DNA from 2 places in the Halioglobus sp. D3-4 genome. Region 2 is predicted to be linked to the other one. Evidence: predicted binding sites of a transcription regulator. Region 2 holds the regulator's gene; the other holds the start of a gene.
The links. The regulator FNR, encoded in region 2, switches genes on or off when oxygen is low (the NO sensors DNR and NnrR bind a similar motif). The targets are predictions, from matches to a motif close to TTGATNNNNATCAA.

Region 1: the regulator FNR is predicted to act here: its motif matches at 4,609-4,622, upstream of AC0L6S_RS01775 (Tll0287-like domain-containing protein).

The regions. Positions count from the first base shown of each region.
Region 1 is NZ_CM147907.1:406,021-416,154, reverse strand. Features, by position in the region: gene AC0L6S_RS01795 (zinc-binding alcohol dehydrogenase family protein) at 1-323, shown strand, start outside; gene AC0L6S_RS01790 (SDR family NAD(P)-dependent oxidoreductase) at 352-1,158, shown strand; gene AC0L6S_RS01785 (DUF4437 domain-containing protein) at 1,158-2,006, shown strand; gene AC0L6S_RS01780 (VWA domain-containing protein) at 2,327-4,498, shown strand; gene AC0L6S_RS01775 (Tll0287-like domain-containing protein) at 4,684-5,238, shown strand; gene AC0L6S_RS01770 (sensor histidine kinase) at 5,509-7,356, shown strand; gene AC0L6S_RS01765 (response regulator) at 7,349-7,990, shown strand; gene AC0L6S_RS01760 (PEP-CTERM sorting domain-containing protein) at 8,397-9,203, shown strand; gene AC0L6S_RS01755 (hypothetical protein) at 9,531-10,010, shown strand; gene AC0L6S_RS01750 (aspartate:alanine exchanger family transporter) at 10,090-10,134, shown strand, end outside.
Region 2 is NZ_CM147907.1:1,533,637-1,543,770, forward strand. Features, by position in the region: gene hemN (oxygen-independent coproporphyrinogen III oxidase) at 1-818, shown strand, start outside; gene fnr (fumarate/nitrate reduction transcriptional regulator Fnr) at 890-1,645, shown strand; gene AC0L6S_RS06670 (Yip1 family protein) at 1,765-2,367, shown strand; gene ccoN (cytochrome-c oxidase, cbb3-type subunit I) at 2,427-3,866, shown strand; gene ccoO (cytochrome-c oxidase, cbb3-type subunit II) at 3,877-4,485, shown strand; gene AC0L6S_RS06685 (cbb3-type cytochrome oxidase subunit 3) at 4,501-4,680, shown strand; gene ccoP (cytochrome-c oxidase, cbb3-type subunit III) at 4,673-5,551, shown strand; gene ccoG (cytochrome c oxidase accessory protein CcoG) at 5,636-7,045, shown strand; gene AC0L6S_RS06700 (FixH family protein) at 7,042-7,539, shown strand; gene AC0L6S_RS06705 (heavy metal translocating P-type ATPase) at 7,523-9,976, shown strand; gene ccoS (cbb3-type cytochrome oxidase assembly protein CcoS) at 9,955-10,134, shown strand, end outside.

The sequences.
Region 1 (10,134 bases), 1.1 Mb from region 2:
TCGACAGCTATACAGAGCTGCTCGTGCCATTTGGCAAAATCGCGATGATCGACGACCCAGAGACATTTGATGTCGCTAAGCTGAAACCCAAGAGCCTGTCATTGCACTGGGAGTTCATGTTTGCACGGTCGATGTTTCAAGCGGCGGATATGCACGAGCAAGGCCGCTTGCTGACCCGGGTCGCGGAGTTGGTTGATCAGGGTATTATTCAAACCACAGCGGGCAAGACACTGGGGAGAATTAATGCCGAGAACCTGAAGCTGGCACACTCTGAGTTGGAGTCTCGTCGCGCTATCGGGAAAATCGTACTGGAAGGTTTCTAAACACGCCGCCCCAGAGGAAGCATTACCAATGCGAAAAACGATTCTTATTACGGGGTCCACTGATGGCATCGGCCTCGCCACCGCGACAGAAATGCTCTCGCAGGGGCACAGGGTCCTGCTGCATGGGCGCGATGCAGGAAAGCTTGATCAGGTGTACACCGAGCTCACCGGGCAGGCAGGCAACCCGCTCGTCGAGAAGTATCTGGCCGACCTGTCTGTTATGGCTGAGGTGGAAACATTTGCCAGGGCCATAGCGCAGCAGCATAGCAAGCTCGATGTGTTGATCAATAACGCCGGTGTGTTTCGGGTTGCAGAGCCGACAACCCGCGACGGACTGGATGTACGCTTTGCGGTCAACTCTCTCGCTCCCTATTTGTTGACGCAGCGGTTGCTGCCACTGTTAGGCGAAAGCGGGCGCGTGATTAATCTGTCGTCCGCCGCCCAGTCTCCAGTGAACATCGATGCACTGGCCGGCCGCCTTCAGATACCCGATGCGTTCGAAGCCTACGCGCAAAGTAAACTGGCGCTCACCATGTGGTCTCTTCAGCCGGCACAACAGCTGGGGCGTCCGGGGCCAGCGATAATTGCAGTGAACCCCGGTTCGATGCTCGGCAGCAAAATGCTCAAAGAGGGGTTTGGCGTCGCCGGTGGCGATCTGTCAAAAGGCGTAGACATTTTGTGCCGCGCCGCCCTGACGGAAGAATTTGCAGATGCTTCCGGACAGTACTTTGACAATGACTCAGGCGCATTCAGCAATCCGCACCCCGATGCGCTGAGCCGGCAAAAAATTACTGCAGTCGTAAGCGCTATTGAAAATATCTTGGGAGACTTATGATGCAATCCAGAAAAAGTTCCGCCCTGGCTTTATTCGCTGTACTGGCTATAACGACGTTTAGCCTTGTAGTGACCGCCCGTGCCGAAATACCCGAACCCCGTTCAGAGGTAGTATCAGTAGATGACGTAACCTGGGGGTACCTGAACCCCGCCAGGGGTGACAAAGGCCCCAGAGCTGCTGATTTATGGGGCGACAGAACGAAGAATACAGCAGCGGGTATTCTGCTGCAGTTTCCTGAGGGCTTTTCTTCGCCGCCCCACATTCACAACATCACTTACCGTGGTGTCGTTATTGAGGGCGAACTGCATAACGACGACCCCGACGCAGAAGCTATGTGGCTGCCTACTGGCTCATTCTGGACACAACCGGCCGGCGAGGCCCACGTGACAGCAGCCAACGGCCAACACAACGTCGCCTATATCGAAATCAACAGTGGCCCCTACCTTGTGCAGCCTACCGAGCAGGCATATGACAATGGCGAACGGCCAGTGAATGTTTACCCGTCCAATATTGTCTGGCTGGATCCGGCCAGTGCTGATGAAAACGTGCCATCCGACATTCGAGTCGCCTACTTGTGGGGAGATACCGCGAAGGGTAGGTTGCGCGGCACGATGCTGAAACTCTCGGGAGGCTTCGCGGGGAATATCAGTACCAACGCGGATGAATTCAGGGCAGTCGTTATAGAGGGAGAGCTGGACTACAAAAGCCAGCAAGTCACGAAGACGTTGGAACCCGGAAGTTGCTTTGGCTCTACTGGCGATTTCGTACACGAGATATCTGCCAAGCCCGGGCAAGCATTGACGCTCTATATTCGCAGCGACGATACATTCGATATCCTGACGGAATAGGCGAAGGAAAATCCATCCGATTGCTCTGCTGAAAAACGCAACAAAGTACCCAGCTATCCTGACCCAGTTGGGGGAATCAGACTCCCCCAACTTACAAGCAAAGTTCGCTATCACCACTGTGTAGCGAGCAGGGTCGATCAGTTCGACATAGATCGCCCTCCTCCTCTTCCGTTTCTCTGCAGGCAACATAGCAATATCGAGTATTTTGTTTCGACAGCGCCGATATACTATGCTTAGCCAGGTTCAGGCACATTCATCTTCCCTGCCTGCCATTTTCAACTGGCAGGAGAATGCAATAATAGATAGAGGAGAAGCACCCTTTGAAGATTCTTGTCGCTCTTATCACCGCATTTTTCATCGCCTCATCATTTGCTGCAGAAACCACTCTGGACGTACCTGATGAGATAGGAATCAGGGGCTCTATCGATATTATCTGGAGCGGCCCCGACACCTCAGGCGCGAGTATACGTATTTACAAGCCGGATGATTCGGTCGTCCGCAGTTCAGGCGTTGGCTATCCCAATAGCGCAAAAGGCCATTCCGTGTCGATGCTGGCACCGGAAGAGCCGGGTAAATATATTGTAAAATTCCAGGCAAACGGCGAGACGCTGGCAAGCGACGCAATCACCGTTGTAATGGTCGAAGCCTCGGTGGACACACCGGAATCAGTTCCAGCGGGCGCCGGTTTCGACATCAATTGGACTGGCCCGAATAACCGGGGCGACTATGTAGGCGTGGCGGAGCCCGATGCCAGCGATCTCCGCAAAGGGGCAGCCTATGTATACACCGGCAATTCCAGGAATGGCACCTTGGCGCTTACCGCACCTGAGGAGCCCGGTACCTACGATATTATCTATAGAACCGGCTCCACGGTTTTGGCGCGCGTACCATTACAGGTCACTGGCGTAAGCGCGAGCCTGATCGGTCCGGATGAGGGTTCTGCTGGCAGCGCCGTCACCGTTTCCTGGGAGGGACCTGACAACAGCGGTGATTACATCACTCTCGCCGAGCGCGACGGAGAACGCATCCCCAAAGCACACTATGTCTACACCAGTAACGCCAAAAACAACGCGGTGAGTATCGCCTTGCCAGAACAGGCTGGCGAGTTCGATATTGTCTATGTGACGCGCAGCGGTAAGATTCTGGGTCGAATGCCGATCGCGATTACCAGCACCAACGCAAAAATTACAACCGAAGCACAAGCCGGCGCGGGCTCCGATCTGGTGGTCAACTGGAGCGGGCCGAACAATAGCGGCGATTATATCGCCCTGGCCGCCCGTGATGGCGGTCTCATCAAGGGCAGCAGCTATGCGTATACCGGTAATTCGACCGACAATGCAGTAACCCTTATCATGCCAGAACAAACGGGCGACTATGATGTAGTGTACGCCACCAAGAGCAAACGTGTGCTGGCGCGCTCGCCCGTGACGGTCAAGGAAGTGACAGTGACGCTTGACGCCCCTGCACAGGTGCAAAGCAAACTGTTGTTTGACGTTCAATGGGAAGGCCCGGGTAATCAAGGCGACTGGATAGGAGTAATGGATCCGGCAGAGGAGAAACCACTGGCCTACCGCTACATCGACCCACTGGAAAATCACGTACAAATGGCAGCCCCCAAAACACCGGGAGACTACCAATTGGTTTACCGCACGCGTGGTAAACGTGAACTGGCCACCAGAGCAATTACCATCACCCCCGCCGCCCAAGAGCCCGGTTACGTGCAGGTTACCCGTGACCTATCCAACGGCTTTGGTGACGGCGCTGCCGTTGAAGTTATACTGGATGCATCAGGCAGTATGCTACAAAAGCAAGGCGACAAACGGCGTATCGAAATCGCCAGGGAAACCCTGACCCAACTGATCCGCGATACCATTCCTGCGGAAACCGGCTTTGCACTGAGGGTGTTTGGTCACAGGGAAAGTGGCAGTTGCCGCACTGACCTCGATATTCCCCTCGGCCCGCTTGACCCTCCGGCAGCCATCGCAGTCATTGAGAACATCCAGGCAATGAATCTGGCCAAGACCCCTATCGGCAAATCCCTGGCACTCGTCGAACAGGACCTTGGGGACGTTACCGGCGAGCGCATAATCATTCTGGTAACTGACGGCGAAGAGACCTGCGACGGCGACCCTGCCCTGGCGATCAGGCAACTACGCGACAACGGGTGGGACATCAAAGTTAATATCGTAGGCTATGCCATTGATGATGACGCATTGCAAGAGACATTCAAAAGCTGGGCAGCACTGGGCCGGGGACAGTACTTGAGCGCTTCCAATGCCGATGAACTGGCGGCAGCTATCAGACAGTCGGTCGAAACCGGCTTCAAGATAATGGATAGTGAGGGCGCGACGGTAGCACGTGGCATGACAAACGGTGCGGCGTTGGAGTTGCCACCTGGTCTCTATACAGTGGAGTATTCCCTGGGTGGGGAGACCGCTGAAGCGATAGCTGAGATAAAGTCCGAGGAAACAGCAATCGTCGAATTGCCCTGACGGGATTATCAAGGAGAACCTGACTCTCGCCTGATCATCCACGAGTGTGTTGAGGCGTTCATACTCGTTCAGCGTGCGTCGAATCGCTCATTCCTGCTAGTCAAAGGCGCTTGAGCTAGATCATGGCATAGCAGCGCAAACGGAATGTATGCTTAAACTCCTGGATGGGCAGCGGATACAATCACATGCGGATAGCAATTTACATCGCATTTCTAACGATCGGCTATACCGTACCCATCGCGGCTGACACCGCCGATGAACGACAACAACAGGCCCGCGCATTGGCGGACAGGTTTGTCGGCATGCTGAAGCCACAACTCAAGCAGGCCATGACTGCGGGCGGCCCGACACAAGCCATCGCCGTATGCGCGGACATAGCACCCGGGATCGCCGATGCGCTGAGCGCCGAGCCAGGCTGGCTCGTAAAGCGCGTCAGTCTCAAATCACGTAATGCAAGCCGGGCGGTGCCAGATGCGTGGGAGCGCGAAGTCCTTTTGGATTTTGATCGGAAACAGGCCACGGGAACCGCACCAGAGCTTCTGTACTACGGTGAAGTCAGCAACGGGCAGTACCGATACATGCAAGCCCAGGTGGTCGAACCTCTATGCCTGGTGTGTCACGGTGAAGCCCTGGCCGACGATGTTCAGGAGACGCTGGAGCAGTACTACCCGGATGACTGGGCCACCGGTTACAAACTGGGAGAGGTGCGCGGTGCCATCAGCATATCCGGCACTCTATAGCACGGTTTGTCCTTTAGACATGCCGTGCCCATGCAGAACACCAAGTATAAAATCCCCGAGGAATTGATCACGGAAATATCGCTCCCTCCTTAACGGAAGTGGAGTGTAATTTCGCTTTGCGGGCTGAGCTGGCATAATCTGACGTAATATTACTTGAAACAGATTGGGATGATATCCAAGGCCCTATGAGTACATATACCTAGAAAAGAGTCTCGTAGATGCATCATCTGATATTTGAGTAACCGCATGCCCCTTTAGAGTTGCCCATTCATGCCACGAAAAAGAACAACTGTCAGACTATTGTTGATGATGGCCGCGCTTCTTTGTTCTGCAGGGGTTCAGTCGCAAGTTGAGATTTCAAAAACTAATTACCACTACGATTCAGAGGGATCGCTAAACCTCGACGAATTCATTGCAAGCATTGAATCAACGGGTCGCTTCGTACCCTTCGATAACGCAGATATACCCGTAGGGCGAGGGAATCACTGGATATTTGGTGATATCGAATTGAAGGAAGCCCGCGACGCGGACCAGTGGTTTCTGGAAATCAATTTCCCGAATATTGATCGAGTTGAAGCGTTTATCCTTCATGATGACGGTAGCGTTGATCGTTTTCTGGTTGGTGATGAAGTGGCTTTCAACGATTGGCCCCTCAGCTACAGAAAGCCCTCTATACCCCTGAATGTGCCAACGCCAGGGAGCGCAAAATTCTATCTCAAAATCGCTAGTGAAACGCCACTAATATTGCCTATTGAAGTAATTTCCCAGCGGGATAGAGATTCTACTGAGGAAAATGAGTACTTCCTATACGGAATTTTCTATGGCTCCATTTTCATTCTCGCTTTGTATAACGCCGGCGTGTATGTCTCTCTCCGCGATAAAAGTTATCTATACTATGTTCTCTATATTCTTGCGTTCTCTCTGGTACAGGCAACTACCACCGGGATAGGTCAGCAGTATCTCTGGCCTGACCTGGAGAACGCCACTACTCGTATTGCGCTGCTCGCCATAGCATCGACGAATTTCTTTATGATATTTTTCGTCATATATTTCCTCGATCTAAAGTCATACGCTCCAAACCTGATAACGCCACTGCGTTGCATCGCATGGACCGCTTTACTGTGCATTCCCACATTACTGCTTCCGCAATACGCATATACACAATACTTTCTTCATGGACTAAACCTATTTTCGATGGTTACGATTGGTTTTGTCATCATTCGGGTATTCCGACACAACATAAGACCCACTATGTATCTACTGGTGGGCTATAGCATATTGTTCAGCACTATCGTACTGGCGCTACTCTTTCAAGCCAGCCTTATCTCATATTATTCATACACCGATTTCAGCATGTCAGTGGGGATTATTTTCGAAGCAATTGTTCTCTCAATAGGCCTGTCAGAGCGAATCGCTAAACTGCGCATCGAAAACGAGCAGTCAGAAAGAGCGCAGAGGATTGTGCAGGAAGAGTTGGCCCAGCAGCTTATACAGGCCAGAGAACATGAAAGAAGCGAGATCAGCAAACTACTTCACGACAGTGTCAGTCACGACCTTGTTGTTATTCAGCGGAAGATTTCTCAACTTGGTAGTGCAGATATACCGCAACAATTCAGCCTCGCCGCCAGGATCGACGACATTAACACAAAGCTCAGTACCACGATTAATGACATACGGAACATCTCTCATCTCTCACACCCACGCATTGCCAAACATCTCGGACTGGAATCGGCTCTGTCCGCATTACTGAAGAGTACCTTTGGCACCAGTATCACCTGGAATCTCTACATACAAGATATTTACCTTAGCGAAGATACGCAGCTATTACTTTATCGAGCTGTACAGGAAGCCACCACCAATATCATTAAACATGCAAAGGCCACTGAGTGCATTGTTAGACTCGAAGCCAGCAAGACAACTGGTGAGATTCGATTCGTTATAAAGGACGACGGCCAGGGATTTATGGCATCATCCAGAAGTTGGCGCTTTGGACTTCGCACTCTAAACGAACACTGCAAAGCTCTGGCAGCTCTACTCGATGTCCAATCCAGCCCGGAAAGTGGCACCACGCTTACAATCATTCTCCCATACCGTAGCGAAGGAGAGCTCAATGGATAGAACGCTTTTACTTGTCGACGACCACCCACTTTTTCGCAGGGGCGTAAGAGAGTTGATCCTCTCACAGAGCGACCTTTACGACGACGTATTTGAAGCGGATAACGGGTGGGAAGCTCTAAACCTGATACACCGAATTCGACCCGGCTGCGTAATGCTAGACATCGCCATGCCGGAAATCGATGGCTTACAAACTCTTGAGCGCATTAAGGCGAAAACACCTGATACCAGATGCATTATATTCAGCATGTACAACAACACAGAGTTCGTTACTGGCGCGCGAAACAGGGGCGCTCAAGGTTATATTCTGAAGACAGATCCTGACCGAATTGTGCTGGAGTGCCTGTACAACATCATGCACGGGCGAGAGTATGTCAGTAAGTCTGTAGGCAATGGTTTTGAGACTGCAATGCCTCAAACCCAGGTAACCCGCAAAGACCTGGAGAGACTCAGTAGCAGAGAGAAGGAGATTCTATCCCTGATAGCCAAAAACCAAACAAGTAAGGAAATCTCCAAACACCTTTCGTTGAGTATAAGGACCATTCAAAACCATCGGGCAAATATCTGCAAAAAGCTTGGCATCAGTGGTTCAAACACATTGTTGAAACTCGCCATAGAGAACCAGGCCTGGCTATAGAAAAATGAGTACAGACATCATGCGGAAATAACGTATTCGCTTGAGTACAAGTACTTAAGGGTAGTCAGGAATTTTTACAGTATGAGATTTCGCAGAACTCCAGAATGAGAATAAGCCCGTATTTTTGTATGTTTTTCGTACTATTTAGGGCTAAGAAATCTACAAACAATTCCAAGCAGAAAGAGCGGCAATTTATTCTTGAGTAAGAGTACTCAGCATATCGTCCACAAATTTTACAGAGCCGACCTCCCTATGCACCGGGAATAATAATAGCTCTTCAAGTCTTTGTTACTAAGCGCCATTCGCTGAGTTGGAATACTTCTTGCTGCGCTCTACTAGCAGCACCACCGTGAGTGAGAAACAGTTTTCTCTTTCACCTTAATGATTACAAGTTGGAGTTAAAACGATGAAAAGGATTCTACCGAAGTGCTTGTTAGCGACCTTATTTTTTGCAGCCGCCAATGCTAATGCCTACTATGTTCGTCCCTATCTGCAGTTAGGTGGCGGAATTGTCGACGGCCTTGTTCAAAACGGCGCTACAAGTGCGTCGCAAAGTTTCACCAGCTCGCTAAGGGCCGGAGCTGACCTGAATACCGGCAAGGCAAGAGCGTTGGTAGATCTAACCGGCACCAACCAATTCGGTCAGGCAGTTGGCGGTTTTGGTGACAGGGTTTCATTTAGCAATAATTCTGTCGGCACCTCGGTGAACTTTTCATTTCTGTTCGACGGCACTATCGATATCACCAACGTTGTGAATCAAGGCGCTTTTATGCAGTATGGTTATTCAGCGACCTTATACGTTTTCGAAGCCGGCAGCGGTGCCACTTACGCGAACTACACCTCAATCGGCGGTGAACTCATTGGTCGCAGTAAGTTTGCTAGCTTTACGAACCCGGAAACTGACGTGTCTACAGTCGTAAATGATATGCTCAGCCAATCCATACTCATTGACGAGGCTCAGGACTTTGATGTCTTCGCCAGCCTCGGAGTGTTCACCTCCACAGGGAACAATCCAGTCAGGGTAAAATTGGACTTCCTCAACACCGGTTCCTTCGGCATTCAAGTGGCCGATGGTGTCACCTATACTTCAGAGTCCGGCGTCTTTCTGGATTCCACAAATTCAAACACCGTACCGTTACCTGGCACCCTGGCCCTTTTCGGTATCGGATTACTTGGCATAGCGGGGCGCCGCCGTACTGTCTCAGCGAGTTAATACGTTGGTTTAGTATAGAATCTACTGGGGTATCATTCTGGCAGCCAACGAACGGTAAATGCGCCGAGAAACCCTTATCCAGCGGTGCCCATGTGCCGCTGGATGATATCGCCACAGATACTGTCAATCATATCCAGCACTCTAAAGCCCGATTGCTCCTTTTCATGCCAAGGATCTACACATCGATCGGCCAGAGCAACCAAGAGCACTTTGCTCCTCCACGCAGTAGCCCCCGCTATGGTAGGCTAGCAATGTTCCTGCCTGCAATACAGCACCAGTTTTATGTAGCCAAGCCACCGCGCAGCTGACAAACATGTCGAGGTCTTTATGAAATTCCGCTATATCTGCGGGTTAGCCGCGTCCTTGTACGCACTTAGCTGCGCTGCATCGTCTCCGTCCGAGCTTGCCGAAAGCCTTGTGGACACTGCGCGCAAAAGTTGTGAGGCGCTGGACGCTGGCCAATTTAAGGTCGATCCCGATTACTTCGTCACCCTGGATCTCGACGGCGATGGCGAACCCGATGAACTGGTGGATGAAAGCCACTTCAGTTGCTCCAGTTCGGCCTCACTGTTTACGCCGAACGGCGGTTACATGCTGCATGCGATAGTGAATGGCGCCGTGTTCAGCTGGCAAATCAATGGCTGGCGAACTGTTGACTGGGGTAAGGACAAGGTATTGTTGCTGGCGGAACACGGCACCGAATGCGGTGGCTATGGCTATCAGCCGTGTTATGAGGCGGTGGTTTTTAGCGAGCATCACCCGATGAGCGTACGGCCGGGCGAATCAGACAACGCATCTTCACCGTAAACATGCTGGCGATACTGCTAGCGTTCCACCAAAAGCTTCGACAATGCTTACCCACAGTCGTTCATGATAGGCTCGCTTGATGGAAGATATAGCGTTTTTCACACAACTGCTCGACGTACTGCGC
Region 2 (10,134 bases):
AACAGGTTGCGCCATTAGTTGAGAACGTTCGCTACAACAACTTTCGCTCATTGAGCTTTGATCTGATTTATGGCCTGCCCCATCAGAGCCGCGAAACCATAGGTGATACGCTGGAAAAGGTTATTGGCCTGAAGCCTGATCGCATCGCCTGCTACAACTATGCCCATATGCCGCAACGCTTCAGCAGCCAGCGCGCGATAGACCGATTGGCCCTGCCAACACCGGATGAGAAGTTACTGATGCAATGTATTATCAGCCAGCGGCTGCAGGATGCTGGTTATCTCCATATCGGCATGGATCACTATGTATTGCCTGAGGACGAGCTGGCCATCGCGCAGCGCGAAGGACGTTTGCAGCGTAATTTTCAGGGCTATTCGCTCAATATCGCCGAAGATATGTTGGGGCTCGGGGTTTCCGCGATCAGCCAGTTGGGTGATTTCTACCTGCAGAATGAGCGCGACCTCGCCGCTTACTACGAGGCGATTGATCAGGGCAGGCCCACCGCGTACCGCGGTTTTAAAGTAAGCCGTGAGGACAAACTACGACGGTTTATCATCATGAGCCTGATCTGTGAACTCAAGCTGGACATTACCGAGTGCAATCGCTGCTTTGGCGTCGACTTTAACGCGAGGTTCCGGCGCGAAATCGACAGGATGCGCCAAATGGAAACGGACGGCCTGCTGCAGATAGGCTCCGATGAAATCCTGATAACGGAACTCGGTAGACCCTTCCTGCGCAATATATGCATGCTGTTTGATGCCTATCTGGATACCCGGGTAATCGACGCTTCTGCAAAAACCTTTTCGGCGACAATTTAACGACTATGGATAGTTTAGCCTACACTGGAAATCCTCTATACTCGCCCCTACGCTATGTAGGGAAAAGCCCGATGACTTCCAACATCTCAACTCCAGCCGATGAAGAGTTCATACCCTGCCAGCACGAGTACCGGGTGAACTGCGGAAACTGCCGTCTCAACAGTATATGCCTGCCCCTCACCCTGGAAGATGACGACATCGTTCAATTGGACGATATTATCCAGCGCAGCAAACCATTGCAGAAGGGGCAACACCTGTACCGTGAGGGCGACGAATTTCAATCTGTGTACGCCGTGCGCTCCGGCACGCTAAAAGCCTACAAGACAACCGATGACGGCCGCGAGCAAGTCACGGGGTTCTACTTTCCGGGCGAAATCGTCGGCATGGATGGCATCAGTAAGAATGTGCACGATTCATCGGCAAGAACACTGGAAACTTCTGCCGTGTGCGAAATCCCGTTCAGCTCCCTGTCCAGGCTCAGCACCCTGATGCCAAACCTGCAGCACCACTTTTTCCAACTGATGAGCCAGAGAATCACTGAAGATCAGGTGTTAATCACACTACTTAGCAAAAATTCCGCCGATGAACGTGTCGCGGCCCTGTTGCTCAGCATCTCCACTCGCAATGCGCGCCGCAAGTTGAGCGCTACCCATTTCCGCCTGCCGATGTCACGGGTCGATATCGGCAACTATCTGGGATTGACAGTAGAGACCGTGAGCCGTGTTTTCAGCCGCATGCAGAAGCTGGCGATTCTTCGTGTCGATAACAAGGAGATCGAAATCCTTGATGCCCAGGCCATGCGAGCTATGGCGAATGTAGCCAACTGAGTACACATGCAAACCACGCTTCTCAATCAACTCTGCCCGCACCAAATACCGATGTTACTCGGTAGAACAAAACGGCATTGTCGTCAAATAAAAACTCCAACGAGGGAGATCTGCCCCCAATGATTCAGCATACCTTTGGTTTATTGGTCAGGCCCACTACACAGTGGCACACCGTTGCCGCAATGAGTGAGAATACCCTGCGTACTCTGCTTCTCTACCCGTGCCTGCTCGCAATACTGCCCGCTGTTGCATGGTATTACGGCACCACAGAAATAGGCTGGACAGTCGGCGATCACGGCGAAACCATACGCCTGACACGTGAAAGCGCTCGCCAGATATGTATCCTCTTTTACCTGACCATGCTCGCGTGTGTCGCGATCATTGGTTATTTCGTGCACTGGATGGCGGCCACCTACGGGGCGGAATCCAGTACTGTGCGGGGCATCGCGATTATTGGCCTGACGGCTACGCCGCTGTTTCTCGCTGGCGCGGTCGGTTTCTACCCGGTGCTGTGGCTGGATATGCTGATCGGCGTCGTCGCTGTCAGCTGGTCGGTGTACCTGATGTATCTTGGAATACCCATTGTGATGAAAATCCCCGAGGAGCGCGGCTTTCTGTTTTCCAGCGCTGTTTTGGCCATCGCACTGGTCATTCTGATCTGTTTGATGGTCGGTTCTGTGATCCTCTGGGATTTCGGCGCCGCACCGGCGTTTACCGATTGAGCGGGCGCTACGGATAGCGCTGCCACTACCTTGCATACTTTTTATATTGGAATAGAACCATGAGCGAGCTCAACACTGCACTGGAACACCCCACATACAACTACAAGGTGGTGCGCCAGTTCGCCGTCATGACGGTGGTTTGGGGTATTGTCGGCATGTTGGTAGGTGTGCTGATTGCAGCGCAGTTGGCTTGGCCTGCCCTGAACTTCGACCAGCCGTGGCTGCACTTCGGCAGACTGCGACCGCTACACACCAACGCCGTTATTTTTGCGTTCGGCGGGTCGGCGCTGTTTGCAACCTCCTATTACATCGTGCAACGCACCTGCCAGACGCGGCTGATGTCCGATGGCCTGGCGGCCTTTACATTCTGGGGCTGGCAACTTGTCATTGTTGCTGCGGCGATTACCCTGCCCATGGGTATCACCACCAGCAAGGAGTACGCTGAGCTCGAATGGCCGATTGATATCCTCATTGCGGTGGTCTGGGTGGTCTATGCGATTGTCTTCTTCGGCACCATCATGAAGAGGAAAACCTCGCACATCTATGTCGCGAACTGGTTCCTCGGTGCCTATATCCTCGCCGTTGCAGTACTGCATATCATCAACAGTATGGAAATCCCCGTCGACATGACCAAGTCCTACTCGGTCTATGCCGGTACAGTGGATGCGATGGTGCAGTGGTGGTATGGGCACAACGCCGTCGGTTTCTTCCTGACTGCGGGATTTCTGGGGATGATGTACTACTTCGTGCCCAAGCAGGCTGATCGGCCGGTATATTCCTACCGCCTGAGTATCGTCCACTTCTGGGCACTGGTCGCCGTATACATCTGGGCCGGCCCGCACCACCTCCACTATACCGCACTGCCCGATTGGGCTCAGAGCCTGGGCATGGTGATGTCCATCATACTTCTGGCACCGTCATGGGGTGGCATGATCAACGGCATGATGACGCTGTCCGGCGCCTGGGACAAACTGCGCACCGACCCCATCCTGCGCTTCCTGGTGGTGAGCCTCTCCTTCTACGGTATGTCGACGTTCGAAGGCCCGATGATGTCGATCCGCACGGTGAACGCCCTGTCGCACTACACAGACTGGACTATCGGGCATGTGCACTCCGGTGCGCTGGGCTGGGTGGCGATGATATCCATCGGTTCCATCTACCACTTGATACCCATCCTGTTCGCGAAGGAGCGAATGTACAGCGTATCGCTGATCAACACGCACTTCTGGATGGCAACCATCGGCACAGTGCTCTATATCGTATCCATGTGGGTGAACGGTATCCTGCAGGGCCTGATGTGGCGCGCCTATAACCAGGACGGCACACTGACCTACAGCTTTGTAGAGGCCGTCGCGGCCAGCTATCCGGGCTATGTAGTGCGCTTTATCGGCGGTGCCATATTCTTCAGCGGCATGCTGGTGATGGCCTATAACGTCTATATGACAAGCCGGCGGGACGTGGAGCCCCTGGCTGCACCCGCAACAGCGAACGCGGCGTAAGGAGTAGATCATGAAGCATGATGCAATCGAAAAAAATGTCGGCCTGATGATCATACTGACGCTGGTGGCACTGAGTTTTGGCACGCTGGTGGAACTGGTACCGTTGATGTTTGCCAAGGAAACGCATGAGCCGATCGCTGGCCTCAAACCACTTCCGGCGTTGGAACTGGAAGGCCGCGACATCTATATCCGCGAGGGCTGCAACAACTGCCACTCGCAGATGATCCGCCCCCTGCGCGCGGAGACTGAGCGCTATGGGCACTATTCAGTCGCCGGCGAATTCGTGTACGACCACCCCTTCTTATGGGGCTCCAAGCGCACCGGGCCTGACCTAGCGCGCGTTGGCGGGCGTTACAGTGACGACTGGCACCGCGCCCATATGTACAACCCGCGCGATGTTGTTCCGGAATCCAATATGCCGGCGTTCAAGTGGCTTTTCGATAACGAGATCGATGCACAGCGCACCCCGAAAAAAATGGCGGCACTGTCCAAAGTGGGCGTGCCCTACACAGAAGAAGATATCGCAGGGGCATCAGCAGCGGTCGAGGGTAAAACTGAAATCGATGCACTTGTCGCCTACCTTCAGCAGCTCGGTACGCTGCTGCAATCACGACGCTAATGCAAGGCTGATCTGATGGACATCAATGATCTGAGAGGCCTGAGCACTGCATTCCTGATGTTCGCATTCATCGGTCTGTGCTTTTGGGCGTATAGCAAGAAACGCAAAAAATCCTTTGATGAGGCGGCGAACCTGCCCTTCGCAGACGAGGAGATGAACCAGCGCACGCTGCAGGAGGAAGAGAAGAATGACTAGTTTCTGGAGCCTATGGATCATTGTGCTCACCAGTATCACCATAGTAGGCATCACCTGGATTCTTTTCGGCAACCGCAAGCGGGAACAGCGCCAGACCGAGCGGACAACCGGGCATGTCGCCGATGGCATTGAGGAGTACGACAACCCCCTCCCCGCCTGGTGGTTCTACATGTTTGTCATGACGATAGTCTGGGGGATTGGCTATCTGATCATTTATCCCGGCATGGGCAACTATCCGGGGCTTATCGGTTGGACGCAGGTCGGGCAGTACGAAGAACAGGTGTCTGTGGCCGATGAAAAGTACCGTGCGATGCGGGACCGGTATCTGGCCCTCCCTATCGAGGAAATTGCCAGCGACCCGGCCGTGCGCAAAATGGGTATGCGGATGTTTTCAAACAACTGTGCGCAATGCCATGGTGGCGATGCCCGCGGTAGTTATGGTTTCCCCAATCTCGCCGATAACGATTGGCTGTTTGGCGGCACGCCCGCCGATATCAAAACCAGTATCACCGCAGGTCGACAGGGCTCCATGCCTGCATGGGGCAGCGTGATCGGTGAGAAGGGCGTTACCGACGTAACCGCATATATCATGTCAATCAATGGCCGCGATGCCGACGAGAAGAGCGTCAACGCTGGCGAGAAGGTGTTTCAAACCTACTGCGTGGCCTGTCACGGGGCGGATGCCTCGGGCAACACCGCAATGGGCGCGCCGAATCTGAAAAATGGTATTTGGTTGTACGGCGGCAGCGCAGAGCAAATCAGCCACAGCATACGCGCTGGACGCGGCGGTGTGATGCCCGCCCACGCCGACACACTAAGCGAGGACAAGATTCATATCATCGCAGCCTATGTTTATGGCCTGAGCCAGTAGGCTGGGTTTCAGGCCGCGGCACGCACACTCGCAAGAGGTCAACCTAATCGCGAGGAGCGCGCCGCTTTACTGTATTAGAGGCTTATGACTGACCCCAACCGGATTGATCTGGAAGAGATCGCGCCAGCGGAAGTTGGCGAGATCGACCTGTACCAGCACCGCGAGAAAATCTACACCCGCAAGATCGAAGGCTTTTTCCAGCGCATTCGACTGTTTTCTGGCTGGCCGCTACTGCTGGGCTATCTCGCGCTGCCCTGGCTGTACTGGGACGGACGCCAGGCTGTACTGTTCGACCTCCCCGCACGCAAGTTCGATATTCTGGGGCTCACCTTCTGGCCACAGGATTTCCCCATGCTGGCCTTTTTACTGATCATAGCCGCCTTTGCACTATTCGCCGTCACCACGCTTGCAGGGCGAATATGGTGCGGTTACACCTGTCCGCAAACTGTCTGGACCAGTATTTTTATGTGGATCGAGCAGAAAACCGAGGGCAGCAGGAACCAGCGCGTCAAACTGGATCAGGCACCGTGGTCTGTAGAAAAGTTTATCCGAAAAACCGCCAAACATACCGGCTGGCTGATCGTTGCGTTCGTCACCGGATTTACATTTGTTGCCTATTTCTACCCTGTCAGAGAGCTACTCGGCAGCCTCACCAATCTGGATATCGACAGCTGGCCACCCTACTGGATCGTCTTCTTCACGCTGGCCACCTACATCAATGCCGGTTGGATGCGCGAACAGGTGTGCAAATATATGTGCCCCTATGCACGTTTCCAGTCTGTAATGTTCGATCACGACACCCTGATCGTTTCCTATGACGAAAACCGCGGCGAACCGCGCGGCTCGCGCAAGCGCGATGCCGACCCCTCGCAACTCGGCCTGGGGGATTGCATCGATTGCGAATTGTGCGTGCAGGTCTGCCCCACCGGGATTGATATTCGCCACGGGCTGCAGTATGAATGTATCGGCTGTGCGCTGTGCGTGGATGCCTGTGACTCCGTAATGGATAAAATGCACTATCCTCGCGGACTCATTCGCTATACCAGTGAGCGGGAACTGCAAGGTGGCAAGACACACTGGCTGCGCCCGCGCATCATCGGGTATGCCATGGTATTGTTTACCATGGTCGGGGTCTTTTCCTACACGATGTTCACGCGGGTTCCGCTGGAACTGACTGCAATCCGCGACCGCAATCAGCTGTTCGTCGCCACAGATACGAACGCCATCGATAATATTTATACGTTGCAGTTGGTGAATATGGACCGTGAAATGCACGAATTCGAAATTGGCCTTACAGGCCTGGAAGGGGCAACCCTCATTGGGGATACCGTGTATACACTCGACGGTGGCGAAGTGCGCTCTATCGGCATGCGCGTGCGTATGGACCCGGCCCTGTTAAGCACACCCAGCACAGAGATCATGTTTGAAGTGCAGGCCACCGATGAACCGCAACTGCGCACGAGTACAGAATCGCGCTTTGTGAAACCGCTGTGACCAACCCCCTCCCCGGTGCAGACACCAAACCGTGGTACCGGCACTTCTGGCCCTGGTTCCTGATCACCCTGCCCGCTTGCGTGGTCGTCGCAGGCATATGGACAGCCTTTATCGCCAGCAGGCACGCCGATGACCTGGTGGCCGATGAATACTATAAAGATGGGCTCGCTATCAACGTGCAATTGGCCAAGAAGCAGCGAGCGGCCGAACTGGGCCTCTCTGCCCAACTGCACTTCAGTGGTGACCTCGTGACGGTGACGTTGTCCGGGCCGGTACAGGACTCCGGTCTGCGTTTAAAGCTCTCTCACCCGCTTGAGGCCGATCGCGACTTTGCGATGCCTCTGACACGGATTGCGCCTGGCTCGTACCGCGGTTCACTGGGCACCGAAATTGCACCCCACTGGCACTGGACACTGCAGGGTCTGCGGCGGGATGACTGGCGCCTGGATGGCAAGGTACAAGCGGCCGACATTGACAATGCCCCCTCCGGCTGAAGCGCGCATACTGGCTACACCGCAGCTGTGTTTCCACTGTGGCGAGCCTGTCCCCCCAAATCTTGAACTGAGCGTGTCCATCGACGGCGAACCCCGCGCGATGTGCTGTCAGGGCTGCTGTGCCGTGGTCAGCCTGATCGCCGGCAGTGGACTGGAGAGTTTCTACCGCCAGCGCACCAACTACAACGAACGTCCCTCCGACGACGAACCTTCCCAGCGCGAGCAGTATGCGGTGTATGACGACCCGGCGCTCGCCGCCACGTTTTCTACGCCGGATAACGAGGGCCGGGTTGAAGCCAGCCTGCTGCTCGGAGGAATAAGCTGCGCGGCCTGCACCTGGCTGATAGAACACTCGCTGACCCGACTTCCGGGAGTCTCGCGCGCGCTGGTGAACCTGCAACAATCCCGATTGGATATTGCGTTTGATCCCGCGCAACTGTTGCTCAGCGACATCTTTAGCCACATCGATGACCTGGGCTACCGCCCTCGCCCCTATCACACGGACGTCGCGCGGCAACAATCCCAGCAGCAGTACCGCGCAGACTTACGCAGGCTGGCCGTGGCCGGGCTCGGCATGATGCAGGTCGGCATGTTTGCCATCGCACTGCACGCCGGTGAAATACAGGGCATGGAGGCGAACTACCAGGCACTGTTGCGCTGGGTCAGCCTGCCGGTGGCAGGGTTTGTAGTGTTTTATTCAGCAAGCGCGTTTTTCAGCTCGGCGTGGCGCCACTTAAAGCGCGGTGCGCTGGTGATGGACCTGCCGGTTTCTCTGGCGATTGGGCTGGCGTTTGCGGCCAGCGTCTGGGCCACCCTCAGCGGCACAGGGCAGGTGTATTTCGACTCCGTCGTAATGTTTACTTTTTTACTGCTGCTGGGCCGCTTCCTTGAACGGCGATCCCAACAGCGCCATCTGTTCACCTGGTCGGATGCCCAGAACAGCTTACCCAGCGCGGCTACCGTGCAGCGCAACGAGGAATGGGTCACCGTACCGCGGATGCAGCTACTGCCGCAGGACACCATTTTGGTCAAGACCGGTGAATCGGTGCCTGTGGACGCCAGAATTCTGCACGGCAGCAGCGCGGTGAAGGAGGATGCCTTCAATGGCGAACACCTGCCGCGCGCGGTAACAACAGGCGACACTATCTATGCCGGCACAGTGAACGTCGACGCAGCCCTGCAAGCACAGGTACTCGTCGACTATGCTGACAGCCGTCTGGCAGCGCTGCAGCGCTCCGTTGAAAGCGCGCAGATGAGCAAGCCGCGGTTGACCATTTTGGCAGACCGTATCGCATCCTGGTTCATTGCCGGCATTCTACTGGTGACTGCTGGCACCGCCCTTGCTTGGTGGCAGGTGGCGCCCGATCAGGCCTTTTGGATAGCCCTCTCCGTGTTAGTGATCAGCTGTCCCTGTGCGCTGGCGCTGGCAACCCCGGCGGCGCTCACCAACGCGGCCAACGCATTGCGCGCCAGCGGCATCATCGTGCGCACCGAGAATGCGTTAGAGTCGCTGTCGGGCTGCACACACCTCGTGTTTGATAAAACAGGAACGTTGACTGAAGGCACCCTGACCGTGGCAGAGGTAAGCCCCCTTGCTGATATGGGCCGCGACACTGTACTGTCGCTTGCCGCCGCACTACAGCGCTACTCTACACACCCCGTTGCGAGCGCCTTCAATGCTATCGACGCGGCCGCTGGCTGCGATCAGGTGGAGTATTGTGTGGGCGCGGGGCTCGAAGGACGCTGTAACGGCCAGCTGTACCGCATGGGCAGCCTGTCGTTCTGCCGCGAGCTGGCCCCTGCGTTTCCCGACGCGCCGGACGCCAACCTCTACTGGATTGGCCTGTGCCGGGAAGGCCAGCCGCTGGCCTGGATAGGCCTCAACGACATTCAGCGGCAAGAGGCTGCGGCCGTCGTAAGTACAGTTCGAAAACTGGGCCTGCAGGTAGAGCTACTCACGGGAGACAGCTCAGCCCAAGGGCCTGTTCTGGCCCGCGAACTGGGTATCGAAACTGTAAATGCTAATCAGACCCCACAGCAGAAAATGGCCCGTGTTGAGCAGCTCCAGAAGGACGGAGCGGGAGTCGCCATGGTGGGAGACGGACTGAACGATGCCCCGGTGCTGGGCCTGGCTGACGCTTCCTTCGCGGTCAGCGGTGCTACCGATCTGGCCCGTAGCCAGGCTGACTTTGTGATAGTTGGCGGCGATTTGGGCAAAATTATCGAAACACTCGACAAAGCCCGACAGTGCCGCCGGATCGTTCGGCAAAACCTGGTCTGGGCGCTGGGTTACAATGTCTGTGCGATTCCGCTGGCGGCACTGGGGTTTGTACCTCCCTGGGCAGCAGCCATCGGTATGTCGCTCAGCTCCCTGCTGGTTGTTGGCAATTCAATGCGATTGAATCGAAGAACGTCATGGCAAGCCTCTACATATTAATACCTATCGCACTACTGTTCTGCGTCATCGCCATCAAGCTACTGCTTTGGGCAATTAACAGCGGCCAGTACGAAGACCTGGACAAGGAAGCTTGGCGTATTCTGGCCGATGAAGAAAAACCGGCAGACTCCGGCTCAGACACATCAGAGAAAGCCGCT